Thermococcus gammatolerans EJ3: one gene and its partners. The protein of the gene in region 5 binds, or shares a complex with, the protein of the main gene of each other region. Links are inferred from orthologs where the notes say so. Each region holds a gene or a part of one and is shown on either strand. Other genes may lie near its edges.

The links.
Region 1: TGAM_RS04620 (region 5) and TGAM_RS05105 share a complex: the UniProt entries of both Methanocaldococcus jannaschii proteins name them as parts of the RNA polymerase complex. The link is inferred for Thermococcus gammatolerans EJ3 from one-to-one orthologs.
Region 2: TGAM_RS04620 (region 5) and TGAM_RS09760 share a complex: the UniProt entries of both Methanocaldococcus jannaschii proteins name them as parts of the RNA polymerase complex. The link is inferred for Thermococcus gammatolerans EJ3 from one-to-one orthologs.
Region 3: TGAM_RS04620 (region 5) and TGAM_RS09955 share a complex: the UniProt entries of both Methanocaldococcus jannaschii proteins name them as parts of the RNA polymerase complex. The link is inferred for Thermococcus gammatolerans EJ3 from one-to-one orthologs.
Region 4: TGAM_RS04620 (region 5) and TGAM_RS02550 share a complex: the UniProt entries of both Methanocaldococcus jannaschii proteins name them as parts of the RNA polymerase complex. The link is inferred for Thermococcus gammatolerans EJ3 from one-to-one orthologs.

The regions. Positions count from the first base shown.
Region 1 is NC_012804.1:951,309-956,772, reverse strand. What follows is about bases 1,108-4,073. They hold TGAM_RS05105 (DNA-directed RNA polymerase subunit L), read left to right. Parts: upstream 1,108-2,429; coding sequence 2,430-2,717; downstream 2,718-4,073. Other genes in these bases: TGAM_RS05095 (ribonuclease III family protein), read left to right, coding at 3,780-4,073; TGAM_RS05100 (mannosyltransferase family protein), read left to right, coding at 2,749-3,774; TGAM_RS05110 (DUF2067 family protein), read left to right, coding at 1,805-2,440; TGAM_RS05115 (exosome complex RNA-binding protein Csl4), read left to right, coding at 1,217-1,804; TGAM_RS05120 (DUF432 domain-containing protein), read right to left, coding at 1,108-1,128. Outside these bases: TGAM_RS05125 (mechanosensitive ion channel family protein), read right to left, coding at 1-484; more of TGAM_RS05120, read right to left, coding at 487-1,107; more of TGAM_RS05095, read left to right, coding at 4,074-4,166; TGAM_RS05090 (ASCH domain-containing protein), read right to left, coding at 4,163-4,732; TGAM_RS05085 (ASCH domain-containing protein), read right to left, coding at 4,729-5,067; TGAM_RS11035 (class III signal peptide-containing protein), read left to right, coding at 5,140-5,304; TGAM_RS05080 (A24 family peptidase C-terminal domain-containing protein), read left to right, coding at 5,315-5,464. UniProt on the Methanocaldococcus jannaschii protein: DNA-dependent RNA polymerase (RNAP) catalyzes the transcription of DNA into RNA using the four ribonucleoside triphosphates as substrates.
Region 2 is NC_012804.1:1,850,499-1,855,972, forward strand. What follows is about bases 1,256-4,231. They hold TGAM_RS09760 (DNA-directed RNA polymerase subunit H), read right to left. Parts: upstream 2,880-4,231; coding sequence 2,631-2,879; downstream 1,256-2,630. Other genes in these bases: TGAM_RS09755 (DNA-directed RNA polymerase subunit B), read right to left, coding at 1,256-2,615; TGAM_RS09770 (DUF835 domain-containing protein), read right to left, coding at 3,204-3,695; mce (methylmalonyl-CoA epimerase), read right to left, coding at 3,865-4,231. Outside these bases: more of TGAM_RS09755, read right to left, coding at 1-1,255; more of mce, read right to left, coding at 4,232-4,266; methylmalonyl Co-A mutase-associated GTPase MeaB, read right to left, coding at 4,271-5,236; TGAM_RS09785 (cobalamin B12-binding domain-containing protein), read right to left, coding at 5,277-5,474. UniProt on the Methanocaldococcus jannaschii protein: DNA-dependent RNA polymerase (RNAP) catalyzes the transcription of DNA into RNA using the four ribonucleoside triphosphates as substrates.
Region 3 is NC_012804.1:1,879,810-1,884,960, reverse strand. The notes cover bases 1,219-3,871. They hold TGAM_RS09955 (DNA-directed RNA polymerase subunit K), read left to right. Parts: upstream 1,219-2,284; coding sequence 2,285-2,458; downstream 2,459-3,871. Other genes in these bases: rpsB (30S ribosomal protein S2), read left to right, coding at 3,506-3,871; TGAM_RS09950 (hypothetical protein), read left to right, coding at 2,465-3,490; TGAM_RS09965 (DNA-directed RNA polymerase subunit N), read left to right, coding at 1,962-2,159; TGAM_RS09970 (30S ribosomal protein S9), read left to right, coding at 1,521-1,928; rplM (50S ribosomal protein L13), read left to right, coding at 1,219-1,510. In the rest of the region: TGAM_RS09990 (DNA-directed RNA polymerase subunit D), read left to right, coding at 1-560; TGAM_RS09980 (50S ribosomal protein L18e), read left to right, coding at 710-1,075; more of rplM, read left to right, coding at 1,082-1,218; more of rpsB, read left to right, coding at 3,872-4,111; TGAM_RS09935 (50S ribosomal protein L40e), read left to right, coding at 4,300-4,455; TGAM_RS09930 (PadR family transcriptional regulator), read right to left, coding at 4,485-4,826; TGAM_RS09925 (FUN14 domain-containing protein), read left to right, coding at 4,939-5,151. UniProt on the Methanocaldococcus jannaschii protein: DNA-dependent RNA polymerase (RNAP) catalyzes the transcription of DNA into RNA using the four ribonucleoside triphosphates as substrates.
Region 4 is NC_012804.1:480,366-485,685, reverse strand. The notes cover bases 1,313-4,134. They hold TGAM_RS02550 (DNA-directed RNA polymerase), read right to left. Parts: upstream 3,093-4,134; coding sequence 2,532-3,092; downstream 1,313-2,531. Other genes in these bases: TGAM_RS02540 (hypothetical protein), read right to left, coding at 3,734-4,134; TGAM_RS02545 (inorganic diphosphatase), read right to left, coding at 3,125-3,658; spt4 (transcription elongation factor subunit Spt4), read right to left, coding at 2,341-2,529; TGAM_RS02560 (GTP-dependent dephospho-CoA kinase), read right to left, coding at 1,797-2,339; TGAM_RS02565 (30S ribosomal protein S24e), read right to left, coding at 1,511-1,807. Also shown: TGAM_RS02580 (TIGR00703 family protein), read left to right, coding at 48-716; TGAM_RS02575 (HemK2/MTQ2 family protein methyltransferase), read right to left, coding at 718-1,299; more of TGAM_RS02540, read right to left, coding at 4,135-4,705; TGAM_RS02535 (COG1361 family protein), read right to left, coding at 4,710-5,320. UniProt on the Methanocaldococcus jannaschii protein: DNA-dependent RNA polymerase (RNAP) catalyzes the transcription of DNA into RNA using the four ribonucleoside triphosphates as substrates.
Region 5 is NC_012804.1:838,550-843,944, forward strand. What follows is about bases 1,039-3,935. They hold TGAM_RS04620 (RNA polymerase Rpb4 family protein), read right to left. Parts: upstream 2,723-3,935; coding sequence 2,354-2,722; downstream 1,039-2,353. Other genes in these bases: rsmA (16S rRNA (adenine(1518)-N(6)/adenine(1519)-N(6))-dimethyltransferase RsmA), read right to left, coding at 1,039-1,673; TGAM_RS04615 (DUF655 domain-containing protein), read right to left, coding at 1,670-2,290; TGAM_RS04625 (50S ribosomal protein L21e), read right to left, coding at 2,725-3,021; TGAM_RS04630 (CGP-CTERM sorting domain-containing protein), read right to left, coding at 3,205-3,935. Also shown: TGAM_RS04600 (DUF7132 family protein), read right to left, coding at 1-333; glycine cleavage system protein GcvH, read right to left, coding at 404-808; more of rsmA, read right to left, coding at 837-1,038; more of TGAM_RS04630, read right to left, coding at 3,936-4,725; TGAM_RS04635 (tRNA pseudouridine(54/55) synthase Pus10), read right to left, coding at 4,785-5,395. UniProt on the Methanocaldococcus jannaschii protein: DNA-dependent RNA polymerase (RNAP) catalyzes the transcription of DNA into RNA using the four ribonucleoside triphosphates as substrates. This subunit is less well bound than the others.

The DNA of each region.
Region 1 (5,464 bases), 110 kb from region 5 along the record:
GCCTTCCGGTGAGTCCGGCTATGTTGAGGGCTATGAAGAACGCTATCGTTATGAGGGTGTAGTAGAGGATCTTGGCCTTTATCTGAACCTCTGGAAGCTCGGAGGGTGCCGCGTGCATGATGAGGTAATCCTTGGACTTCTTGGCCAGAACGTAGACAGAATAGAAGACCACGAGAGCGCTCAGGATCTCGCTGACAGAGGACCCGCCAACCTTGTAGTCGAGCAACCCGAGCACCTTAAGGGCGTAGAAGAGAGCTATGAGAACCACCATGTTGTGGACGGTCTTGGCGGTGTCCTCGTTGATTATCCACACGTGCTTCACGCTGGAGGAGAGCTCAACTATGTGGTGCCTCAGGAGCCTCGCAACAACAAAGCCCAAGAGGAGTATCAGTGCCGCCTCGAAGACCGACCAGAGGCCTATCGTTATCTTCGTCGGACCGAGGCTTATCGTTATGTTGGTCGCGTTGCTGAGGTTCGAAAACACGGTCACCACCTCATGATAAAATTGGGGAGTGTCTTGACGCTTCCAACCCTTACGAGGTCGTCCTCAGGTGCCATACCGGTGTTGTTTATCTCTGGGAAACCGTTGCCGAGTTTGACCGTGATGAGGGGATAGTATGCCCTTCCCTCCCTGTAGTACATGGTGCTGCCTTTTATGGGAAACACCACCTTGTCAATGGCCTTCCACTCTGTGGAAGCGTTTACGACGCTCAGCTTAACAACACAAACGCTTTCGGGTTCTTTTTCTGAAAACTCCGAGACCCAGTAACGGGCTATGGCGCCGGCCTCTATCGTGCCGTAGAGGGCATACTTTTCCCGGGTAAGGGAGAACCTGTCTATTGAGAGCCCCCCCACAAGAACGTCGAGCTCAACGGGGGCACTGACGTAGCCCTCTACCTTTTCTCCAGGGGGGACGACGAGTGGGCTCTTAAGCCTGATCATGAGAAGACCAACCCCATAACCGACGGCGGGGGCGGGGAGAAGGATTATTCTACCACCAGAGCTTTTTTTGATCGTCCTCGTGACATCACCCCTGCGGTACCTTACGAACTCGCCCTCCTCAAGCAGGTGAATCTTTGTCCCGGGAACCTTTATGAACTGGGTTTTCAGCTCGTAGGATCCAAACATGGTCTCTAATTGGCAGGGAACGATTTAAGGTTATCGGGCTGGCAAAGACTTAAAAGATCTTTGGGGGAATTCCAACGGAGGTGGGGGAATGGAGGCTAAAAAACCGGCCAAAGAAGGAGAGCTTGTTCTCCCGGGGGATTATCTGGGTGTAATCGAGGAGTACCTGCCCGGCGAGGGTGTTAAAGAGGAGAACGGAAACCTCATCGCAACTCGGGCCGGGAGGGTCAAGATAAACAGGGAGAAAATGGAGATAAGCGTTGAACCGGTGACCGACACGCCACCGCTTCCAGAGGTGGGGGACACTGTCCTAGCTCAGGTTTTGGAGGTAAAACCCCAGGTAGTTATAGTCCAGCTCCTTAGAATCGAGGGGAAGGGGAGCAGGGAGATAGCGACGTCCAAGCTCGCGGGTATACACGTTTCCCAGGTAAAGAACGGCTTCGTTGAGGATATGAGCAGGGAGTTCAAAGTTGGTGATATAGTTCGGGCGAGGGTCATCTCAAACGAGAAGAGCCCGATCCAGCTCACTACCCGGGCCCCCGACCTTGGTGTGGTTTACGCCTTCTGCTCGCGCTGCAGGACGCCGCTCATACGGCGCGGGGACAAGCTCATATGTCCCAAGTGCGGCAACGTCGAGACGAGAAAGCTTTCAACTCTCTACCGCAAGATGGTGATCTGAATGAGGGCAAAGCGCGTCATCACGATACACGTGCGCGACGACAGGGAGAAGGAGGAGTTCATGAAAGAACTCCAGAGGCTCTCACTTCCGGCGTTCATATACGTCCACGGCAAGCTCGACTCCATAAAGGTGAACGTCCAGGGCACAAAGGAGGAGATACGGGAGGCAATAGCCAAAATCAGGGCCATACACAACAGGGTGAGGGCAAAGCTCTACCCGGACAGGCGCGGCCTCTACCACTACTCCCCCGACGACGTATTCCGAGAGGCGGGAACGAGCGTGTCCCTCCCGATTATACTTAAAACCCTCGAGCTGCTGGGAGAGAGGGCGGAAGTGGATGAGGCCAAAGGCGAACTGGTGACCTCCCTACCCTGGGACGAGATTGTCGAGCTCGTGCGCAGGCTGGGTCTCACGCTGTCGGAGATAGCACTTCAGACGACAAGACAGATCAGGGAAGTCGTCCTTCCGGTCTCGGTAGCGTTCGATATGGATCCCCAGGAAGTTCTGGAGCTTCTCGTTGATCTCGGCTTGGCCGAGTGGAAAGAGGATAAGTTTAAATACGAACTCGTGAAGAACAAGGAGCAGGCTCTGGAGGAGGTATTAAAGCGTCTCAGGGGTGATGCTGATGAGGATTGAGGTCATCAAGAGGGAAGGTAACACCTTCGAGTTCTACCTTGAAGGGGAAGACCACACGTTCGCGAACCTTCTGGTTGAAACACTCCACGAGGACAAGCACGTCAAGTTCGCGGCCTACTCAATCGACCATCCGATTCTCATGGCCAGAAAGCCGCGCTTCAAGATCGTGACCGACGGAAAGGAGAGCCCGGAGGAGGCACTTGAAAAGGCCGCTCAGAGGGTCTTTGACCGGGCGAGGGCGGTACTTGAGGCGTGGAAATCCGCGATTGAGGGATAACCTTTTAAAGAGTTTTCCTCTTGTCCTCTTTATGAGGGTAAAGTTAAGCGACAGCCAAAAAAAGTTCATCATACTCATCGTGGCAATAGTAGTCTCCAAGCTCGTGCTGTTGGCTGGTGCTGACTTTGAGATCGAAAAGTTCTGTATGAGGTGGGACGGGGAGCATTTCATAAAAATAGCGGATGAAGGTTACTATGACATACATGAGCTGGCGTTTGGCCCCCTTTTTCCCGCCACGATAAGGCTTCTTTCCCTATTGGGTATAGAAACGTGGCTTGCGGCGTTCATTATCGTAAACCTGCTGAGCGTAGTCCCGCCCCTCATCGTCTTCAGGAGATGGGGCCTCAAGCCCGCCCTCTTCCTGGCCCTGAACCCTGCCTACGTCCTCTTCACCACCGCACCGTACAGCGAGGCAATGGCACTCTCCCTCGCCCTTTTGGCCTATGATCTCAGGGAGAAGAGACCGGAGTTATCGGGGATTTTCCTCGGGCTTGCTGTTCTCGCCAAGTATACAATGGGCCTTCTGATCTTCGCTTTCCTGCTGGATGGGAAGAGGATCAGGTTTCTCATCCCGTTTTCAGCCTTTGGTCTTGTCCTCCTGCTCTTTTTCAATTCAGTCGGTGGCAGTCCCTGGGTTTATTTTGACATCGAAAAGCAGTGGGATGCAAAGATGAGGGGGCCGGTAGCCCAGATAAAATGGATGATGGACAGCTGGTTCACTAACCAGCCCTGGAGGATAAGGGACTTCCACCTCAGGGGCATACACTGGGTTGTTCATTCATGGGCATTTCTCCTCACCTACACGGCCGGACTCCTCATCCTGCTAAAGGAGAAGCGGGTCAAAGAGTTTCTCTTTTCGGCTCCCTTCGTGATTCTCCAGTATCTCGTTACAGGGGTTCCCTCCATAAGTACACCGAGACTCCTCCTTCCGGCAGTGCCGGCTTGGACCGTGCTTGGAGAGAAGATGAACCGCGTGATATTCTCGATCATAGCTCTTATCCTGCTGATTTCGACCTACTATGTCGGCCTCTGGCACATGCAAGCTTTCTTCGGGTGATCCAAATGAAGTACGTTCGTGATTTCAAGGACAAAGGCCTTTCGACCCTCGGCGATTCCCTCATCAACTTCATCTACTCCCTCGCACTGAGTGAGTTTACGGGCCGGCCAACGGGGGGAAGGGTTCCGAACTCATCACTGGCCATCGCGATAGAACGGGCGAAGCTGAGGCACCTCGTCCCGCCGAGGACTGACAAACACGGAAAGGGTGACATAGCGGAGGCAATAATAGCGTACGCATGGCTGGAGGGAGCGTTCACGATAGAGGAAGCCGTTGAAGTGCTCAGAGCAAACTTCACCGAGGACGTCCTCCACCCGTACAGGAGCAAAGAGGCCCTCGGTGTGGCCCTCGGGGAACTGCTGAGGCTCATCGGGAAGAGGCTGTCCCTTTAAACCTTCGACCCCATGATTCCCTTCTTTTTCAGCTCTTCGTAGGCCCTTCTAAGTGCGTCCCTTATCAAGTAGCGCTTGTTGAGACCGCCAAGTCTGTAGGCCGCTTTCCTCAGGCTCCCGGTCTTGAGGAAGAGCTCTATCAGTTTTCTATCCTCCTCGGGCAGGTCGAGGTACTTCAAAGCCTTCTCCGCTATCTCAACCGGCAGGTTGCCCTCGTAGGCGTAGTCGGAGCTCATCACGGGTTTGTCAAACTTCTCCACAAGGCGAAATACTACCACGTGGGCCTTGGAGTCGTCGTTTACGTACTTGTAGTGCTCCTTCAGGGCTTCAATCAGCTCCTCCCTGCTGGAAAAGCCGTCGAGGAAGGCATCCTCATCGGTGAGCTCCTTCACGGTCTTACTTTCGACCCTCTCTATTACGGCCTTTCCGAGGGCGTAGCCACCTGCGTGGATTAGAACGGTATCGCCTTCCCTGAGGTTGGGCCTTCTGCCCAGCCTGACGGTTGCCCTCTTCTTCCCCTTCAGTATCGCCTCCGCGTATCTTCCGTCGAATTCGAGGTGCTTCATCTTTCCTCACCGACGAGCTTGAACTTTATGGCTATCACGCCGTAGCGGTTCTCCTTCCACTTGGGGTAGAGGTTGTGGAACCGCTTTACGGCTCTCTCAAAACTCGGCTCGTCGGGAAAGATTTTCTTTATGGGTTCCTCGCGCAGAACCTGCCTAAATGTCTCGTAGCGCTTGACTTCTGTAACAACTGCCGGAATCGAGTCGTTGAAGATGAGCTTGTCCCCCGGCTGGATTCTCCTGAGCTGTGGGTAGGCGACGCGAACCTCTATCCTCTTCTCACCCGACTTTATGAAGTCGAGGTACTCATCGCGAACGAACAGTCTGTAAACCTTCATCTTGGCCCCCGGAAAGAGTTTTGGGGAAACTTTTAAATCTAATGATCCCGAAATAGAAGTGGAGGCGAGAGCATGAGGAGAGCCCAGACAGCTCTGGAGTACCTGTTCATGCTTGCGGCCGCGCTGATACTCGTGGCAATAGCCCTTAGAACAGTTCTCGACACGACAAAACAGCTCCAGCAGACGGTTTCGAGCTACGCAAAGGCCGTCCGCAAGAACGTTCTGGAGGACCTGTGAGGGGTTGCCGATGGATCCCCTTACGATTCTTATACTGCTAGTTGGATCATTCATGGGAATCCTCACCTCTTACACCGACCTCAAGACCGGCTTCATATTTGACAACCACGTTTTTCCCCTCCTCGCTCTGGTCGAAAGGCTCAGGGGTCTTGAGGAAGAA
Region 2 (5,474 bases), 1.0 Mb from region 5 along the record:
AGGTCTCTAACGGTGACCTTTACGAGTTTCGTACCGTCACCGGTCTCGGTTATTATCACCTTGTCAACTATACCCTTCTCGCTCGGCCTGACGGCAACGCTAGTCTCCCTCCTCTCCTGGAGGGCTATTCCCCCGAGGCCGCTCTGCTCCTCAAGGAACCTCGGTGGTGACGTTCTGCCCACGAGAACGTCCTTTCCTTCAACCTTTGACTCCGGGAAGATTATGCCGTCCTCGTCGAGGTTGCGGTAGTACCGATCGCCAAGGTAGCCCTTGATGGTCGGATCTGGCTTTTCAAAGCGATCCATCTGACCGCCCAGGTATCTCTTCTCTTCCGCCTCGTACGTTCTGAAAAAGGTTGATCTCGCGAGACCGCGCTCGATCGATGCCTTGTTTATTACGATGGCATCCTCCATATTGTAACCGCCATAGCTCAGTACGGCGACGACGAAGTTCTGACCGGCAGGCCTCTCCTCGAAACCAACGGCCTTCATGATGCGCGAGTTGACGAGCGGAACCTGCGGGTAGTGCATGAGGTGACCTCTTGTATCAACGCGAATCCTGAAGTTTGCCCAGCCGAGACCGAGGCTCTGCTTGGCCATACCCGCGCCGTAGGTGTTACGCGGGGCCGCGTTGTGCTCCGGGTAGGGAACGAGCGAAGCGGGAATACCGAGTATTGCGGCAGGCATTAACTCAAGGTGTGTGTGCTCCTCCGTGACCTCCCAGGGCCAGGTTGCCACGTAGGCGTTCTCCTCTTCCTCCGCATCGAGGTACTCGATGACGCCCATCCTTATCAGGTCGCTCCAGGTAAGGGTGCCGTTCTTTATAGCCTCAACGTGCTCGCGGGTGAGCTTTGGCCTGCCGTTCTCCACTATGATGAGGGGCCTCCTAACTCTACCGTCGTCGCTGTTGATGTAGATCTCCCTAACGTCCCCCTCCTCGTAGAGGGCAACGTTGATCACGTCGCTTATCTTCCCCGCCCTTCTATCCGACCTTATAGTCTGAACAAGGGCTTTTCCGTCCTCTATGGTTCCGATGAGAACACCGTTGAGGTAAACACGATAAAGTCCGGGTGAAGGTCTTCTCTCTTCAATTGGAACGACGCCGAGTTTGAGGATGTACTCCTTGACCTCCTCCTCCGGGATCCCAGTGGTTATCTGGGACATCAGGGCGAGGTTCTTAACCAGACCACAGTTTGGACCTTCCGGAGTCTCCGTCGGACATATCCTGCCCCAGTGGGTTCCGTGCAGATCTCTCGCCTCAAAGTGAGGCTGCTCCCTGCTGAGCGGGGAGGTAACGCGTCTTAGGTGGGAGAGGGTCGATATGTAGTTGGTCCTGTCGAGGAGCTGACTCACACCGGTTCTTCCGCCGGGCCAAGAACCAGTTGCGAGGGCGTGCTCGATCCTCTCGCTCAGAACGTCCGGCCTAACGGAGTTCCTCACAAAGCGCTGGATGTTCTCGAAGGTGTAGCGCTCGCCCTTTCTCTGGTAGGTCTTGGTCATCTGGTACTGCATATCCTTGACGAGCTGGCCGAAGGCGACGCGGAAGAGATCCTTGAGCAAGTCTCCAGCGAGCTTGAGCCTCTTGTTGGCGTAGTGGTCCTTGTCGTCCTCACCGCGGAGGCCGAGCGAAAGCTCAAGAACCTTGAGGGCCATCATGCCGAGGTAGTAAGCCTTGGCCTTCCTGTTCTCGGGCTCGACGCCCATGTGCGGGAGGAGGTTGTTGTCTATTATGTGCTCGGCCCTCCTGAGTCTGTACTCTTTGGGCTGACCGGGGAGGGAAAGCCTTCCTATGAAGTCGAGAGCCTCTTCCTGGGTTCTTATGTCACTTGCATCCTCAAGGTTGTTGAATAGAACCTGCTGGATCCTCGGATCCTCGCTTATTGCCTCAACGATCTCCTTATCGCTGAGCAGGCCGAGGGCCCTCATCACGTAGACGAACTTAACCGGCTTGGGAACGTTCGGAATTGAAACGTACAGTATACCATCTTTTCTGCTCTCAACTGTTATCAGGGCCCTGTACCCATGTCTGTATGAAAAGACCTTGGCGACGACCTTTTTCTGCCTCTCATCCTTCTCGACCAGAGTTTTGTTCGGGGCCAGATCTTCGATAGAGACGATAACCCTCTCAGAACCGTTGATTATGAAGTATCCTCCCGGATCCTTCGGATCCTCGCCGAGCTCTATGAGTTCCTCGTCGCTGAGGCCGTAGAGCCTGCAGGCCTTGGACTTCAGCATGAGGGGAAGTTCACCGATGCGGACTTCAACTGGTTCCTGCTCTATGCCGTTTACAACGGGTATCAGCTCAAGGAACAGCGGGGCGGAGTAGGTGAGGTTTCTTATGCGGGCGTCCATTGGATACAGGGGTCTTCTCTGCCCCTGGGCCTCCTGAAAGATGGGCTCTCCGAGGCGTATCTTTCCGAACTTGACCTCAAAGTTGGGGATGTCCGGTTTGACACCACCGAACTCATTTATAACTTCCTGGAGGCCGTGCTCAATGAATGCGTTGTAAGAATCGAGGTGCTGCCTGACGAGACCCTTTTCCTTCCAGTAGGATTCCATAACAATCCAGAGATCGTCGGGAGTGACATCAACAACAGTAACTCCTCTCGCGCTCATGATCCCACCTCAGAATCAGTCTTCCACGACCAGCCGGTAGTATAGGTAAACCCCGGCCGTCGGGCTTTTTCTTTTGATCTCTATAACATCCCCAGGCTTCGCGCCAAGCTCAACGACCGCTGGGTCAGATGCCTTAATCTGCGGAAGCTGGGAGAGTCTAATGCGATACCTTCTGAGGAGCTCTTCCTTTTCCTCCTCGCTGATAACCCTGTGCTCGGGAACCAGCTCGTGCATAAACACACTAAATTCTTTTTTCCCCGCCACCGAGAAATGCCCCCTTACAGTTTTTTACAAGAATGACCGCCACACCCATCGCCTTCCGGTTCACCTATATAAGCTTTTCGTGATTAGACTGCGGGGGGAGGTTTATAGGACTTACGAAAAGTTTAAGAAGCCTTCCCTGTCCTATTGCGGCTTTCAAGGAACAGGGATGTTCAGTGGGCCGAGGGGCAGGAACACGTAAACTTTTTAAACGTGCAAAGAATACTAACACCCGCGCGGTGGTAGTCTAGCCTGGTCTAGGACACCGGCCTCCCAAGCCGGTAACCCGGGTTCAAATCCCGGCCACCGCACCACAATTCTTATACCTCAAAAGACACCGAGGGTTCTCCTCAGCAGGGCCACTTCTCGATCATTCAGGGCATCACCCAAAACTAGGTGGAGCCTCGACCCGTTGAGGAGAGTTATATCGTTCACCTTTGCCAGAAACTTTAGCGTTGGAACGAGACCGGATTCCAGTATGAGGTACTCGATCCCATCCAAGATTACATCGGATTTTCTTGTGGACACATCCTTAGTTACGTAAAATTCCAGCTTGTACAGATCCCTCGGACTTACGGCGTTGAGATGCTCAACAGTCGACAGCCAAAGCAGCCTCAACCTGCTGTCGTTTACACCCAGCTTCCGGACAATTAACTGAGGAGGGTCACGACCTATGAGAAGAACCGGTCTGTTAGAGGACAGTTTGTTTACCACAAGAGTCCTTAACTGGGAAGGATGAACAACTACATCACTTCGCCCCCCGTTGTCTAGAGGTTTCCATCTCAAACCTGAGTGTCTTCGGTACAACAGGGGGCCCATTTTGCCATCACTGGCTCACAGTTTGCAACCAAGATATATAAATGTTGCGAAAATGTATAACAAAATGTATGATCAAATGAACACAATCTGACTAAAACAGAAACTAATAGGTAAATTACATAACGGCTAGTTAACAAAAACTAAACAGAAAAGGTAAGGGGGCAGTAAATCACTCCTTCCTCTCACAGAGTTCGAGAAGCACACCAGTTACGGCCTTCGGATGGACGAAGGCTATCTTGGCCCCGCCAGCACCTATCCTCGGCTCCTCATCTATGAGCCTGTAACCCTTCTCCTTCAGCTCCTTGAGGTGCTCCTCGATGTTCGTAACGCCCAAAGCGATGTGATGTATCCCCTCGCCGCGCTTGGCTATGAACTTTGCTATCGGCGAGTCCTCGGCCGTGGGTTCCAAAAGCTCAATCCTGCTCTCGCCGATGTGGATTATCGCGGTTCTAACCTTCTGGTCAGGCACTTCCTCGATTTCCTCAACCTTGAGGCCGAGGCCCTCCCAGACCTTTATGGCCTCCTCCAGGTTCTTAACGGCTATACCAACGTGGTCTATCTTCTTGAACATAGGATCACCTCCAGAGATCCTCCTTAAGCGTCTCCATCACGATTTGAGAGGCCGAATATGGGTCGAGCTTCCTCTCAACAACCTCCTCGATGAGATCTTTTGCTTCTCCCTTCGCGAGCCTCTCCTCGACTTTTCTCGCTATGGTTGAGGCGATAATCGTCTTCACTTCCTCCCTCGCGCGGAAGGCCCTCCTCTCCCTCAACCTTCCGCTCTCCTCCATGTGCTTCCTGTGCCTCTTTATCGCCTCCCAGAGGGGCCTGACGCCCTTGAGGGTAAAAGCTGTTGTCTCGACTATCGGGGGCTCCCAGCCGATTTGTCTCCACTTGTCCCTCTCGAACTCCAGGGCCATCTTGAGCTCAAGGTAGACCATCTCCGTTCCTTCCCTGTCGGCCTTGTTGATGGCGAATATGTCGGCAACCTCCATTAAACCGGCCTTAATGGCCTGAACCTCATCTCCGAGGCCCGGAACGGTTACGAGAACGACGGTATCTGCTGTTTTGACGATGTCAACCTCAATCTGCCCGACCCCAACGGTCTCGACGAATATCAGGTCGTAGCCTGAAGCGTCCAGAACCTTCACGGCGTCGTTGGTGGCCTTCGCCAGACCGCCGAGGGAACCGCGCGTCGCCATGCTCCTGATGAAGACGCCGGGGTCGGTCGAGTGCCTCTGCATCCTCAGCCTGTCGCCGAGCAGTGCACCTCCTGTGAATGGGGAGGTAGGGTCTATCGCTATGACCCCAACCTTATGCCCCTCGTCCCTGGCGAGTTTGATTAGCTTGTCGAGAAGGGTCGACTTTCCGGAGCCGGGGGGGCCAGTTATGCCGACGACGTAAGCTTTGCCAGTGTGGGGGTAAATCCTCCGTATTATCTCTCTGGCTTTTTCCTCGTCGTTCTCAACGAGGGTTATCAGCCTTGCTATGGCCTTCTTATCACCCGATAGGGCCGACTGGATGAGGGACTCGAGCGTCATTTCCATCACTGGAGAAATTATCCAAGGGGAGAATATAAAGTTAAGCCTTGAAGCGCTTGAGGTTCTCGACGGCCCTGTCAACGAACTCTATCACGGTCTTCAGAGGAGTTCCCGGGCCGAAGACCTCGGCGACGCCCATCTTCTTCAGCTCCTCGGCGTCGTCGGGCGGGATTATCCCACCCGCGAAGATTACGATGTCCTCGTTCGGCTTTATGCCCCTCTCCTCGAGGAGCTTGAT
Region 3 (5,151 bases), 1.0 Mb from region 5 along the record:
GGTTCTCGCTCGACGCACTTGAACTCGACGACTACACCGTTACCCTATCCCTTCAGGCGGAAGGGCCCGGTATGGTCTACTCCGGTGATCTTAAAAGCGATGATGAAGGGGTCAAACCTGCCAACCCGAACATTCCAATAGTCAAGCTCGCCGAGGGGCAGAAGCTTACCTTTAACGCTTACGCCAAGCTCGGTCGCGGCAAGGATCACGCCAAGTGGCAGCCGGGTTTCGTGTATTACAAGTACCTTACCGAGATACATGTAAGCAAAGAAGTCCCCGACTGGGAGGAGCTTAAGGAACTCGCCGAGAGGCGCGGATTACCCGTTGAGGAAAAAAAAGACGAGATAATCATAAAGACCATCAAGGCCTTCTACCTCCCGAGGAAGTTCGAGGCCTACGAGGGCGACAAGATCCGTGAAGAGATAATACCCGGGGCGTTCGTCTTTACCGTGGAAACGAACGGAGAGCTCCCCGTTGAGGAAATCGTGAGCATAGCGCTCAAGATACTCATGAGGAAGAGCGATAGATTTATAAACGAACTCCATAAATTAGCCGACTGACGCGGGGGTTGCCGAGCCTGGTCAAAGGCGGTGGACTCAAGATCCACTCCCGCAGGGGTTCCGGGGTTCAAATCCCCGCCCCCGCATCAGTTTCACGCTCACCCCGTCCGCTGTCGGTTTCCCTGCGAGAGCGTTGAGGAGGTATGTTCATGGTCAAGAGAACTGGTCCGACCGATATCAACCTGAGGAGGCTAATCCGGTACCTCAGAAAGAAGTCGAATGAAGAGGGAGTTAGGATATGGAAGGACATCGCCTGGCGCCTTGAAAGGCCGAGGAGGCAGAGGGCTGAAGTGAACGTTAGCAAGATAAACCGCTATACCAAAGAGGGCGACGTGGTCATCGTTCCGGGAAGCGTCCTCGGTGCAGGAAAGCTTGAGCACAGGGTCACCGTTGCCGCTTGGAAGTTCAGCGAGACCGCTAAGAGGAAAATCCTCGAGGCCGGTGGCGAGGCCATCACCATTGAGGAGCTTATGGAGAGAAATCCGAAGGGTAGTGGAGTAATCATAATGGAGTGATGGGCCATGAGGATTATTAACGCTGAAGGACTCATACTCGGAAGGCTCGCCTCGAAGGTTGCCAAGATGCTCCTCGAGGGCGAAGAGGTCGTTATCGTCAACGCCGAGAAGGCCATAATCACCGGAAACCGCGAGGACATCTTCGCCAAGTACAAGCAGAGGACCGAGCTCAGAACCAGGACCAACCCGAGGAGGGGTCCCTTCTACCCGAAGAGGAGCGACGAGATAGTCAGGAGAACCGTCAGGGGCATGCTCCCCTGGAAGACTGACCGCGGAAGGAAGGCCTTCAAGAGGCTCAAGGTCTACGTCGGCGTTCCCAAGGAGTTCGAGGGCAAGGAGCTCGAGACCATAAGCGAGGCCCACATGTCGAGGCTTGCCACGCCGAAGTACGTCACCGTTGGTGAAGTTGCCAAGTTCCTCGGTGGAAAGTTCTGAGGTGAGAAAGATGAGGGTTATCCAGACTGCTGGTAAGAGAAAGACGGCCATTGCGAGGGCCACCATTAGGGAAGGGAAGGGTCGCGTTAGGATCAACCACAAGCCCGTCGAGATAATCGAGCCCGAGATAGCGCGCTTCACCATCATGGAACCGCTCATCCTCGCTGGAGAGGAGATAGTCAGCAAGGTTGACATCGACGTCAAGGTCGAGGGCGGAGGCTTCATGGGTCAGGCCGAGGCCGCGCGCGTTGCCATCGCCAGGGCTCTCGTTGAGTGGACCAACGACATGAACCTGAAGGAAAAGTTTATGAAGTACGACAGGACTATGCTCGTTGGCGACAGCAGGAGGACCGAGCCCCACAAGCCCAACCGCTCGACCAAGGGTCCGAGGGCTAAGAGGCAGAAGTCCTACCGCTGATGGCTTTCCTTTAACAATTTGAGGTGTGAGAAAATGATAGTCCCCGTCAGGTGCTTCACCTGCGGAAAAGTGCTGGCGGACAAGTACTACGAGTTCAGGAAGAGAGTTGAGGCCGGGGAAGACCCTGGCAAGGTCCTCGATGACCTCGGCGTTGAGAGGTACTGCTGCAGGAGAACTCTCCTCAGCCACGTGGAGCTCATCGACCAGGTAATGGTTTATAAAGTCTACTAAAAACCGCAATTCTTGGGGGGCCGTGGGGTAGCTTGGTCTATCCTCCCGGCTTGGGGTGCCGGAGACCCGGGTTCAAATCCCGGCGGCCCCACCAAAATTTGCAGAGGATGCTTGGAGGGAGGGCAATGTTTAGGTACACCCGCTTTGAAAAGGCCCGTATCATCGGGGCGAGAGCTCTCCAGATTGCGCTCGGTGCTCCGGTCCTAGTGGACGTGCCGGAAGGCTCAACTCCACTTCAGGCCGCGATAATCGAGTTCGAGAAAGGAATAATCCCGATCACAGTAATCAGGCCGAGCTGATGAAAAATGACCATCATAGAGAACGTTATCGGCAGGGTGGCCGTACTCAGGGGCGGCAAGTATTCGGTTGAGGTGGACGTCATAACCAGTTCGGGCTTTGGTCGATTCGCCGCCCCCATCGATGAGGATCCCCACCTTTACATAGCCGAAGCACATAGAGCCGTGAGTGAAGTCGACGAGATAATAGGGCCCGAGCTTATAGGCTTCGATGCCAGTGAGCAGGAGCTCATAGACAGTTACCTGTGGGAAATTGACGGGACTGATGATTTCAGTCACATCGGGGCCAACACTGCCCTGGCCGTTTCAATTGCCGTTGCCAAAGCGGCCGCGAGCGTTAAGAGGCTTCCCCTCTACAGTTATATTGGAGGAACCTTTACAACGGAACTCCCCGTTCCGATCCTCGAGTTTGCGGAGGATGAGCTGTTTGAGTACTACGTGCTTGTTCGCGACATTATGGAGATCACCGATGTTGTGGATGCCGTGAACAAGGTTCTTGGTACAACGGAGGCGATATCCCTAAGAGCGCTATCGGAGGCAACTGAGGAGGCAGGGAAGGAGCTGGGTCTTGAGGTCTCTCTGGGCATAGCTCTGAAATCTGAGATCGAGACTGAAGAGCTATTGAACCTCGTTGAGGATAACAACATTGCCTACGTTAAGCCCGTTGGAAGTGAAGAGCTGTTCCTTGAGCTCATAGCCGGGACACATGGGGTGTTCATCGATGGCGAGCACTTGTTCCGCGAGAGGGGAATCATAGATAGACGTTATTACAACGCCCTCTCCATAAAGCCTATAAACCTCGGCACTCTCACAGACCTCTACAACCTTGTGAACGATGTTAAATCAGAGCGCATAACTCCCATTCTGGCGGAGGCCAGATATGAATCGGCCGACGAGGCCCTTCCCCATCTAGCAGTGGGTCTGAAGTGCCCCGCCATGATCCTGGGGAAGGACTCGGTGGCCAAGATGAACGAACTCAACCGTATTGCCGAAGATCTCGGCGAAAGGGGTAGGTTGATAACGTTTGAGGAATAACCGGAGGTGTGAAGGATGGAGGAATATCTCGTCCCACTTGATCAATACCTCGCGGCTGGTGTCCACATAGGAACCCAGCAGAAGACCCAGGACATGAAGAAGTTCATCTACCGCGTTAGGCAGGACGGCCTCTACGTCCTCGACGTCAGGAAGACTGACGAGAGACTCAGGATAGCGGGCAAGTTCCTGGCTAAGTTCGACCCTGAGAGCATTCTCGCGGTCAGCGTCAGGCTCTACGGGCAAAAACCCGTCAAGAAGTTTGGTGAGGTTACCGGAGCCAGGACTATTCCAGGCCGCTTCCTTCCGGGAACCATGACCAACCCTCAGGTCAAGAACTTCTTTGAGCCGGACGTTATAATAGTCACGGATCCAAGGGCTGACCACCAGGCAATGAAGGAAGCAATTGAAGTTGGCATACCAATAGTTGCCCTGGTTGATACCGAGAATTTCCTCAGCTACGTGGATCTTGCAATTCCGACGAACAACAAGGGCAGAAAAGCTCTCGCGCTTATCTACTGGATCCTTGCCAGGGAGATACTCTACAACCGGAAGGAAATAGAGAGCAGGGAGGACTTCAAGGTTCCCGTTGAGGACTTCGAGATGAGGATTATCAGAACCTGAGGGGAAGGTTTTTAACCCTCCTCCCTTTATTCCCCCTCGCGCGGGGGTGCCCGAGCCTGGCCAAAGGGGCCGGACTTAAGATCCGGTGCCGTAGGGCTTCGCGGGTTCAAATCCCGTCCCCCGCACCAAAGGTTTAAAAATTCCGTGCTGGATGAAAAGTTCGGTTCAGGATCATTGAGGTGGTCGAGATGGCGAGATTCCCAGAGGCTGAGGCAAGAATCTTTAGGAAGCTTATCTGTATGCGTTGCGGCGCCACCAACCCTTGGGGCGCCAAGAAGTGCAGAAAGTGCGGATACAAGGGTCTTAGGCCGAAAGCAAGGGAGCCACGCGGTGGCGGACGCTGACGCTCCGTTTTAAAGTTTTTTGTCCCGGTTTACCCTTTCTTTGGGTTTCCCTTGAGCTTTGAGAGGGTCTCTTCAAGGAAAGCCAATCCCTCTTCGAGAAGCTTTTCACCCTGGGGTGTTAGCTCGTAATATTTCCTTGAGGGTTTGCCACTCAATCCTTCCTGCCATTTCGCCTTTACGTAGCCATCCTTTTCGAGTTTGTACAGAACAACGTACGAACTCACGGTGGCGGGTTCAAATCCAAAGGCCTTTTTTATCTCCTGTTTTAACTCGTACGCGTACATTGGTCTCTCCTTAAGAAGCTTGAGTATGTAGAGCCAGAGGACTTCCTTGGTGACCTTATCCTGTAGCCTTTCCATTGGGCTGGCCATGATCTCACCCAGTTAGTTCATCTTTGATAAATATTTCAAACCGATATAATTTAAAGTTTTGGGCCAGAAAACTATTTTAATCCCGATTCCCTACTTTTGGGTGGTGGTGAGCATGCAGTTCGACATAAACGGAATGATCGGCGACTTGGGGGTTGGGGGGATAACGGGCTTCATAACTGGATACGCCCTCAAAAAGTTCATGAAGATCGTAATGACTATCATCGGGGCCTACATCCTGAGCCTGTTCTGGCTTCAGCAGAAGGGTGTTATAACGATAAACACGGAGAAACTCTTCAACTTGACCGGAAGCGTCACGTCACAGGTG
Region 4 (5,320 bases), 360 kb from region 5 along the record:
GGAAAAGCTTAAATAGGGTCAGTTTTTAATAACAAAAGGTGATCAAAATGCTCGAGGGCTACTACATAGTCGAAAACACCGGAGTCGTTCCGGCCGAGAGGAGGTTCAAGTTTAAGGATCTGAAGGCGTGGGGTTATGACCTGCACCTAGGAACGATAGACGGTAAGGAGGCCTACTTCGTCTCAAGAACGGGAACTCACGAGGAAGGAGAAACCTACACGCAGGACGGAAGGGAGTACCACATCACCGAGACGCAGAGGGAGATACCGAAGAACGCAAGACTTTTGGCGAGGATCGTAATCGAGCGCGGCCAGCCCTACCTCGAGTTCTGGCTTGAGGCTGAGGAAGCAAACTACCCGCTCGCCAAGGAGGACCCGAGGCTAATCCTTCACCGCTTCTGGACGGCCAAGAAGTTCAACCAGCTCGAAAAGCACGTCGGAAGCGTGGGCCTAACAACTGACTTCTTCAAGGACAGGGTCTTCGTGAAGAGCCTTCCGCTTCCCTTCGAGGAGTACCCGCCAAAGGTTAGGAGGGTTCTGAGAGAAGTCAGGGACGTGCACAGGGATTTGACGGGCTTCGGAAGGTTCGTCTTCCAGTACTACGGAGAGGAAGACAAGACCCACAACTACCGCCTTTGGTGGCTCCTGCCGACGATACACCTCTTCGACATCGAGGTCTCAAACGAGGTGGACAAGATTTTGGCGATGCTCGATTGAGCTATCCTTTCTTTTCTGCGAGGATAACGACGATGTCCTCAAAGAAGAGGTGCCTCCTGGCTATAACCTCACCCCTAAGGCCGGCTTTCTCAAACTCCCTCATTGTCTCTTCAACCCCTGTTATCGAGCTCTGTACGAGGTAAACCCGGCCGTTCTCGTTCAGGTGGTCAGGCACTTCAGCTATAAAGCGGTCTATTACCTCCCTCCCGGTTTTACCCCCAACGAGGGCCAGATCTATAGCTTTCTCGGGCTCGCCTGGAAGATAGGGGGCGTTGAAAGTTATCACATCGAACCTGCCCGAGACGTTCTCAAATAAGTCGCTCAGGCGAAACTCGACGTTGCTTATACCGTTCAGTCGAGCGTTCCTTCGAGCGAGTTCGACTGCCTTGGGATTCACGTCAACGCCCAAGACGTACTTTGCTTTTCTCGCCATCAGGAGAGCTATCAGTCCCGTTCCGGTTCCAACGTCGAGGGCAATCTCCCCCGGTCTGACCTCGAGGGTCTCGGCGAGGAGGAAAGTGTCTTCCGCCGGCTCATAGACGTCCGAATGGAGCTCCAGCTTGATTCCATAATAAATGGGCATCGTCACCGCCGGGGAGAAAGAAAAGGAGAATCACTTCTTCCACTCGGTGTAGCCGCACCTTCCGCAGGACCAGCGATCCTTGTGGTTGGCCATAAAGACACCGGGGCCGCAGCGCGGGCAGAACTTGTTCTTCCTGACGACCTTTCCTCCCTTAACCTCGTAGAGCTTCCACTTTTGGCTGGTCTTTTTCTTCTTGGCCATTCACACCACCTCACTCTTCCTCCTTCTGGATGAGGCCATCGCGGAGGAGGATGTACTCGGGCTCAATGTAGAGCATCCTCTCCCTCGTCTCGTAGGCCTTGGCGTAGCCCTTGGAAACGTGGCTTCCGAAGTAGCTCCTTATGTACTGGAGGACCATAGTGTTTGGGTCTAGGTCGAGCATTGCGGCGAGCTTGCCCTTCACCGCTTCCCTGCTCGGGGTAGGCTCGCCCTCGTGGATAATGTCGAAGTATATCTCCTTTCTTCCCAGGAGCTTGTTTTCCCTTATCTCGGTCACCTTAATCTCCATCACGAACCACCTCCATCTTGGCTAAGATACTCGCACACCTGCGCTTGCATTCGGGTGTTACCTTTATAAGCACTACCCCCTCGTCGGGCTGGCCATAGAGGACGACCGAGCCGAGGGGAGCGTATAGCACGGCAGGGATCGCCGCGAGGTCTTCCTCACCGTTAACCTTAATATGAACACTCCTTCCCCTGCCGGCGATCTCGACTCCCTTTCTGACGGCGTTTAATAAAGCTTTCGTTATCGTGCCCGGGGGATTTCTAACGGTTAAAAAGACCGCCTCCGAGCCAACTGAGGGGTTGTAGTCCCTTCTCTTTGTTCTGTGATCGTATATCGCCACCGACGGGTGCATCCCTAACCTGATTACGTTTTCAGTCACAACATCGCCAACGGTGATCAGAAAAGGCACCTTCCTAAGGAGAGGAAGAATTCTGAGGTAGGGTTCCGGAATCTCACCCCTAACCAGTTCTCCCAAAGGCTCCTTGAGTTTATCCCGTAAGCTGGGGGGTAGATAAAAGTAGAAGTCACCGCACATGTCATCTCACGCGAATGGCGTATTTTCCGGGCACTTTTACACCGAGCTTTTTGGCGATCCTGCTCTTCTCTGGGTCTATGATTATGACGAGGTCAAACCACTCATCGCTGAGATCCCGGCTTCCACAGACGGGACAGCGGTCCTCGGTCGTTATGTAATGGCAGTGCCTGCAGGCCCTCTCCTTGACCATGCTCATGCCTCCTTGGATTTCCTCTTCTCCTTCTCAATCCACTCGAACTTTCCGAGGCCAGGCTGACGCATTGTGAGGCCTATCTTGTTTTCCCTGATAACGCGGCTCTTAACGCTTATCGCTATCACCCTTGCCCTGACCTCGTCACCGAGCTTGAGGATCCTCTTGGTTTCCTTGCCGAGGAACTGCTTGTTCTTTTCATCGAACACGACGTAGTCGTCCATAAGCTGACTGATGTGGACGAGGCCGTCCATTGGTCCGATCCTGACAAAGGCTCCGTACGGGGCCACGTCAATTACCTCTCCCTCGACGACCTCGTGCATGAACGGTTGCCACACGAGAACGTTGAAGACGACTTCGTGGTACGTCGCCCCGTCCCCCGGAACAATGACTCCCTCGCTCACTTCCTCGACGTCAAGAACGGCTAATACAACGCCCTCGTCCCTGTCGTAGATGCCCTCATATGTCCCGCGGAGGACGAGTTTTGCCGCTTCCTTTGGATCCATTGTGAACATCCTGGGCGGGATCCTGACGACGTCCTTAACCTTCAGCAACTTGTACATGGCCGAACCTCCAAAAAAGTTGGAAGGAGAACTCACTCCTTTCCGAACTTCTCCTTGTAGAGCTCTATGGCACGGAGGATTTCCCTCTTGGCCTCCTCGGCGTTGCCCCAGCCCTCAACAACGGTTGTCTTCCCCTGGAGCTCCTTGTAGCGCTGGAAGAAGTGGGCAATCTCGTCGAGGAAGGCCTTGGGAACGTCGTCGATATCCTTCCAGTCCTTGAAGTACGGATCCTCGACCGGAACGGCTAAGACCTTCCAGTCTTTATCTCCAGAGTCCTCCATCTTCATAATGCCTATCGGCCTAGCCTCGATGATGGTGAGCGGGTAAACTGGCTCGCGCATTATGACCATTATGTCGAACGGGTCTCCGTCGTCGTACCAAGTCTGGGGAATTATTCCGTAGTCCACCGGGTAGAAGAACGGGCTGTAAAGGACGCGGTCAAGCTTAAGCAGGCCGGTCTTCTTGTCGAGCTCGTACTTGTTCCTGCTACCCTTCGGAATCTCTATGAGTGCGTAGACTACCTCCGGAACGTTCGGTCCGGGCTCAAGCTCGTGGAACGGGTTCATCTCTAACCACCTCTAACCCTTTTAGAACTCCTAAGGTGGCTTTCCGCTTGCCCTTTTAAAGTTGTTGGTACCGGGCTAAGAAGCCCAGTACTCATAAACGGTGTCGCCATCTGCTATCGCGTAGACGTCGATATTGCCGTCACGGTAATGAATTATCGGCCTGTCCACCAGCTCAAAGGTACGTTCCAGATCCTCGGCGGACTTCAGTTTAACGCGCTTCCCCCCGGGTGGAGTTCCTTCAACCGTGTATTTTTTAAGCGATTTAAGAGCCTTTGGCTCCGTCTTCTTCTCCCTCCTGGAGTAGATTAGCCCAATTGGAGGTACGGCAAAGAGGATGGCCATCGCCGGGAAGAGAGTTCTGGCTGTGGAAACCCTAACATCGGAACCAGCGAAGGAGAGTGAGTTCGTGGTCGTGCTCACACTCCTGGTGACCTTTTTGTAATCTTTTTCAGTTCCTGTTAGGTAGAGCATGCTCGCCGAGTCTTTGCTCAACCCAATCCGCTGGCTGAAGGAATCCCTGCCCTCAGGCTTAACCTCAACCGTGACGTAAACCTCCTGCTCCGCCCGGTAGAGCCCTGTTCCTTCCCTGACCCTCTTGAGTTTCTCGCTCAAAAGGCTCATGTTGAATGTCAAGGGTAAAGTGAAAGATCCTTCAAAGGATCCACTCCCAAGCGGGATCTCCTCGCGGTATATGTAAACCTTCTTTTTTCCGCTGGAGACGTAGTAGTCGAGGTGCATCGTGGCCGTGTATGTTCCGGGGGATGATGGGTTAGTCCGGAAGGTGTAGTTCCCCCCTATCAACATCGTGATCTTGGAGGGGTAGTAATCATGCGTACTGCCGCTTTTGTAGATGCTACTGTTGGAAAACACCCCAAAGTGTACGAAACTACCCTCTTCAGTGTATAAGGTGGAATATTTGGCGCTCGTAGATATTGGTGCCTTTGAATAGGCGGCGCTTGAATAGGCCCCAAAAAGAACTGCGAGGACTATCGAAACGGAGACCCCCGCAAGGAGCAGATATCTTTTATCGAACTTAACATCCTTCATTCTCTCAACCTCCTGTAACGGTAACGCTTATTTTATTTGAGCGGAGACAGGTTCCGCAGAGGTGGGCTCCTCGGTTTAAGGTGAAGTTGGCTACGCATCCCGATGGAACCTTGAAGGAAACGTTGAGGGTCATCTCAAGCGTTACGGTTTCACCGTGGGACACATGAACTCTCCATCCAATGAGATCCCCAGCGCAACAGTTGAATATGTTATGACAGCCGCATGAGATGTTCGTAGGTGGTCTCAAAACGGTGCCTGCGGTCGCACTCGTGCTCTCTACAGTCACGTTAGCCGTTGCCCAATGGCAAGTTCCTAAACAACGGGAGCAGAGATGAGACGGAATCTTGTCCCATATTATGAACTCACCGCTCGGCCCGTTGTTCGTGAAATTCAGCTGGAGGACTATCGTGTAGTCCCCGGAGGTGTAGTTGTAGACACCCCCAACGATACCCTTTCTGAGCACGTATTTCGGGGAGTTCAGGCTAACCGTAATTGAGCATTCCTTTAGCTCGGCGCTCCCTCCGTCCCATTCCGCGTATACCGTTAGGGGTACGGTGTAGGTTCCGCTGATGGCATTATCATCAGCCGAGAAATTGCCTTCGATGACAACGCTCT
Region 5 (5,395 bases):
TTCAAGCTCCTCAATTTCCTCAAGGATTTCCTCGAACTTCTTGAAGTCCTCGCTTTGTGCTAACAGCGTTATGAAGTCATCTATCTCCTGCTTTTCTAAAAACGCCCCGGCGAGGAGCTTTCCGGTGTAGCGGTTGTTCTTAATCTCCCAGAACATGTAGAACTCGGGGAAGTGCTCCTTTATCTTCCTGTAGGCGACGCCGTACTTGGAGTCCTTGAGGGGGTTCTGTTCGAGGTAGAAATGCCCGGGTTCAAGCTCAATCATGTGGAGAATCGCTCCCCTCTTTGTCCTTACAAGCTTCACCTTAACGTCCCATTCCTTCAGAACCTTCATGGAAACCACCAAAGTTTGTGGGCTCTTTAGATACTTAAGGATTCCGAAAGGAGGAAGAAAAGTTGGAAGCTCAGAGGCTCTCCAGGTACTTCGCGTAGGCCTCAGCGTCCATGAGCTCCTTGAGCTCCTCATCGAGGTTGCTCGGCTTGAGCTTGGCAATCCAGTTCTCGTAGGGGTCCTCGTTGAGGAGCTCGGGGCTGTCTTCAAGGGCCTCGTTAACCTCAATGACCTCTCCGCTGACCGGGGCGTAGACCTCGCTGACAGCTTTGACGCTCTCTATCTCACAGAGGACGTCGCCCTTGTTGACCTCCTTACCGACCTCGGGAAGCTCGACGTAGGCGAGGTCGCCGAGTTCCTTCTGGGCGTAGTCCGTTATACCAACCAGAACGGTTCCGTCGTCAAGAACCTTGGCCCACTCGTGGTCTTTCGTGTAGTAGAGGCCTTCCTTAACCTTGTATTCGCCGACTTCGATCATGAACATCACCGGAAGTTCTTCAATGAATTCAATTTAAACCTTTCTCCGGTTTTTGAGAAAGCAGGCCGTTGTCTCGAAGGTAAACCTCAATGTCAAGGACCTCCTCTGGAGAGAGCTGGAAGACACGCTTTTCCGCGTGGGGGAGCGAGGAGAGGTAGTCCTTGATAGATTTTTTGTCGGTCCCGAGCATATGGGCGGACTTTTTGAGGGCGGATGCAACGGTGCTTCTCCTGTGCTGAAAGAGGGCCTTAACGAGGTTTTCGTTCAGTTCTATCCTCTCCTTCTCCGGTTTGGGCTCGAGAACAACAACCGCGGAATCGACCTTTGGTCTGGGCCAGAACGCACCTCTGCCGATCCTTTCAACGAGCTCGACGTTGGCCTTCGCCTGAACCATCAGAGAGAGGCGGGAGTAGTTTCGGTCGCCCGGTTTCGCAATCATCCTCTCGGCAAACTCCAGCTGATAAATCAGGACGGCCCGCTCGAACTCGTGCTTCAGAAGCTTGAACGTAACGGGTGAGGAAATCTGGTATGGGAGGTTGGAGACCATCTTGTTGAATTCGGGCCACTCGACTTTGACGGCGTCGCCCTTGATGAGTTCCACATTCGGCCAGGAGTACTCCCTCTGGAGGATTTCGATCATTCTGCTGTCGGCTTCTATCGCGTACACCTTTCCGGCCTTTTTGGAGAGCTCGTCCGTTAGAACACCCAGACCGGGCCCTATTTCGAGAACTGTATCTTTTTCGCTAAGTTCCGCCCGTTTAACGTTTCTTTCAATGATATCGGGCACTATCAGAAAGTTTTGGCCGAGGGTTCTGTTCGGGCGAAGGTTGTATTTATAAATAATGGAGAAGAGACGATCCCTCATTCTCTGAAGAGCCTCCTTGATCCCACGAAGAGCCTGTACCTGTCCTTCCCCTGGAGTTCGTCAATCACTCTCTTGGCGATCATCTCGCAGGGGTCGTGAAGGCCCTTAACCCTCGATTTGAGGTCCTCAAAGCTCTTGAACGGTTCTTTTCTTCTCTCTTCGAGGATCTCCCACATCAGCTTTTTTCCTATGCCTGGCAGTAGTTCAAGGCTGTGGAGTCTGTTGGTTATTGGGGGGGCGATGTTGAAGAACTTTACAAATCTGTTCTCATTGTTTTTGACGATCTCCTTAACGACGTACGGAAGCTCGGCCTTGGCCGTCGCGGTCAGATCGTCGTAGCTTATCTTCCTGTTTATCATGAGAACCTTGTCGCGGTTTCCTTTGCCTATGAAGACCCTCTCATAGAGCATTAAATCTACCTTGGGGGTAACCTCCAGGAGCGTGAAAGCTTTCTCCCCTATAACCTGTGCAACGGGCTTGCCTGTTCGCCTGCCTGTCTTCAGATCAGTGTAGCCCTCGGGAAGGTAATCGAGCACGTATGCGTACTCCTCATACTCCTTGTTGTGCCTCTTTTTCTGGAGGCTTTCCCTATAGGGATGACGTCTTGTGTAGTCCATCTTCTCTCCCCCAGAAATTTACTCTCCAGAAGTTTTTATACTTTGTGAAGAAAAATAGAAGAGTTACTCGAGGGGTCTGTACTCGTCTATCAGGTTGATAATCTCCTCGGCCTCTTCCTTGGTGGGCATGTGCTCCTCCTTGGCGAAGATAACCCTGATGTCAAAGTAGTCCTCTGGGAGGAGGTCGACAAGCTTGGCCGCGATTCTCTCGTCGATCCAGTCGAAGAGGTTCATCAGCTTCTCCTTGAGCTCCCTAGCCTGCTCTGGCTTCAGTTTGGCAAAGCGTTCCGCGTGTTCAAGGCTGATCCTGGCCTCGTAGAACATGGGCTCCTCGGGATTCTCCTCCATCCCCTCTGCTCTGCGCTTTTCGAGGAGTTCTTTGGCTTCTGCCAGCGTGACGTAGTGTTCCTCCAGCTTTTTTCTCCCGATCATGCTCATCCCTTCTGGGGCCTGAGGTGGACCGGGTGTATGAAGAATGTCTTAACCTTGCCGCCGTCCTTTATCTCGACGATGTAGGCGTCGCCGCGCTTGCCGACGACGGTCCCGGTCCTTCCGTGGAACCTCGGGTCGGGCATTCCCCTGTGGTAACTCGGCTCTATGACAATGTGGACCTTCTGCCCGACCTCAAACTCCTGGAGGAACCTCGTGAGAGGGGGAAGGCCCCTTCTCCGCGGGTGCTTGCTGAGCTTTCCGCGGGTCTTCCTCCTGAAGCTGTGCGCCTTCTTAACCATTCCAACCACCTCTTAACGACTTCAATATACAGGTATCATCCAGCGGGACAACTTAGAGATCCAATTTTTCAGAGGGGGAAACCTTTTCGCTCCGTTTAGACTTAGGACTAACCCCCTGGGAATCACTAAAACCTACAGAGGCCCCTTTATAAATCTTTCAGTTGGAGAAAAAGAAAAGAGAACTCATCTGCGCTTCCAAAGTGCGACGAGAAGCAGAAGGAGAATGCTGATCCCAGGCCCGCAGATGCTTTTCTCGGAGGAATCCTTCACTGAGATAACCCTAACCGGTATTCCATTCGCCCTCTTGACGGTTACCTGACCCTCAACAACTTTTATGATAAGCTTCTTCTTTGTAGTAGGAGATCCAGGTATTAATTTGACATCAGTAGGTGTTGTCTTGACTTGGAAGCTGTAGGCCTCAATGGCCGGGCCTTTGGGTTTCGCTTTTAGGTTGGACACTATGGCAAAGCTCCGGAACTGTAGCATGGGCCCGGAAGAAATCGTTTCCCTCCAGAGTGCTATGAATGAATCCCCGTTTGCGCTTATCCCCTCCGGCTCTCCAAAGTTCCCAAGGAGTATCGTATCCTCCTCTTTTCCTTCTGTGACCACAGTAAAGCTATCTACAACTGTTCCCATCCTATCAGTTTTGATGAGTGCATAGGTTGTATTGAGACCATCACTGCAAGTCAGCCTGAATGCCTTGACAATCGCTGGCTGGAAAATGAGATGCCCCTCTGAAACGGTCAACACGGGTGCGGGCTCGGTTGAAGAGGTCTCTGAGCTCAAGAGGGTGACGTTTCCGCTTTTTTCAGTGCAGGTTTTCTCAGGACTCAGGGTGTACAGCCTGGCCCATGCGGTTGAGTTTCCAGTTATTGCCCCGAGGACGGTTCCGTTGGAGGAGCCCCCGAGGAAATAAACGGTATCGCCCACTGAAAGAGCCGACTTTATGAAGAACCCTTCAAGAGGGCTTATGATTTTCCATGTTCCGAGGGGATTTCCGTTTTTATCGAGAATCACGTAGTACCAGGTTTCCTCATCGTGCAGTATCAGATAGTATCCATCCTTAACCTTTCCAATCGCCGTGCTGTAAAGTTCCCTTGGACCATGAGGTATTTGGTACGCCCCTGCCCAGAGGGGGTTTCCGCTTCCGTCAAGTGCCAGTACAACCGGAGCCGTGACTCTCCCATCCCCTCCGAAGCTATCAACGTGAGTCGCAATGAGTATCTCATCCTCCATCTGCACAACATTATCAATGAACATTATCCAGCCGGGGCTTACATTGAGCAGGTAGTCCTTGGACCACCGGAGCCTTCCATCCCCCTCGAGTTTAATCACCCAGATGTCCGTGTGGTTTCCCGCGTCGCTCTGCCCGACGAGCAGGATTGAGCCGTTGGCGGTTGCCCGGAGCACTCTTGGTGAGGGTCGGAACGGAAAGCCTTTCACGTATTCACCCCACTTAAGCGAGCCGTTCGGGTAAAAATCACCAATCCAAGCCCCGGGAACCACAGGTGTTCCACTGGCGGTCATGTTGAAGGGAACAACGACAATGAAGCCTCCAGCTCCATCGCTTCCGACACCAGCTATAACCTCCGGATACGTTACAGTCCCTCTTGGCGGAGCAACTATAACAGCAGAACCGCTGACGAGAGCGGTCGTGAGCAATGCCACAAACACTGCCGGGAGGAACTTCCAATTCCGAAGCATTTTTACCACCAAGTCAACTCCGCAAAGAAAATATATAAAGATTTCCCAGAGGAATGACCCTACTCGTCAAGTATGTTTAGCACGTCGAGCCTCTCGCACCACGCCTTCTTCCCGAGCAACTCGCTAACGCTCGGCCTCGTCCTTCCCTTATCGCCGGAAACAAGTTCCTTGATGTAGAGCCCGCCGTCGGTGACGAGGCGAAGCTCAAAGTGCTTTTCGTCAACCCACCTCGCCTCGGCCTCGTGGACCCTTTTCACCCTCACTTTGTCGGCCCTCGCCTTCCTGACGCGCCAGGGCGTTCTCTGGTGTATCTCAAGGCCACTTAGCCTCCTCGCCACTTCCTCAGCCTCCTCAGGGGTTACCCCCTCCTCAACGAGAACGAGCGCGAGGTATTCCTTTCGGTGATTCTTCGTGAGAACTTCCTCGGCCTCCTTCGCCGAGACGAAGCGCAGATCGAGAACCTCCACCTTCCCGCTCGCATTTATCTCTTCCGCTACCTTTCCAAGGTCAACCCTTCTCCTCTTCGGTCTCTTAATTTCGACGATGAAGGGCCTCCCGTTGCCGAGCATTCTTACGTCCACGTCCTCCCTTCCGGCACCCTTGAAGACGCACTTGCCTTCAAATGCCTTTGAAAACGCCCTGCAGATTATAGAGGCTACGCTGTCCTTGA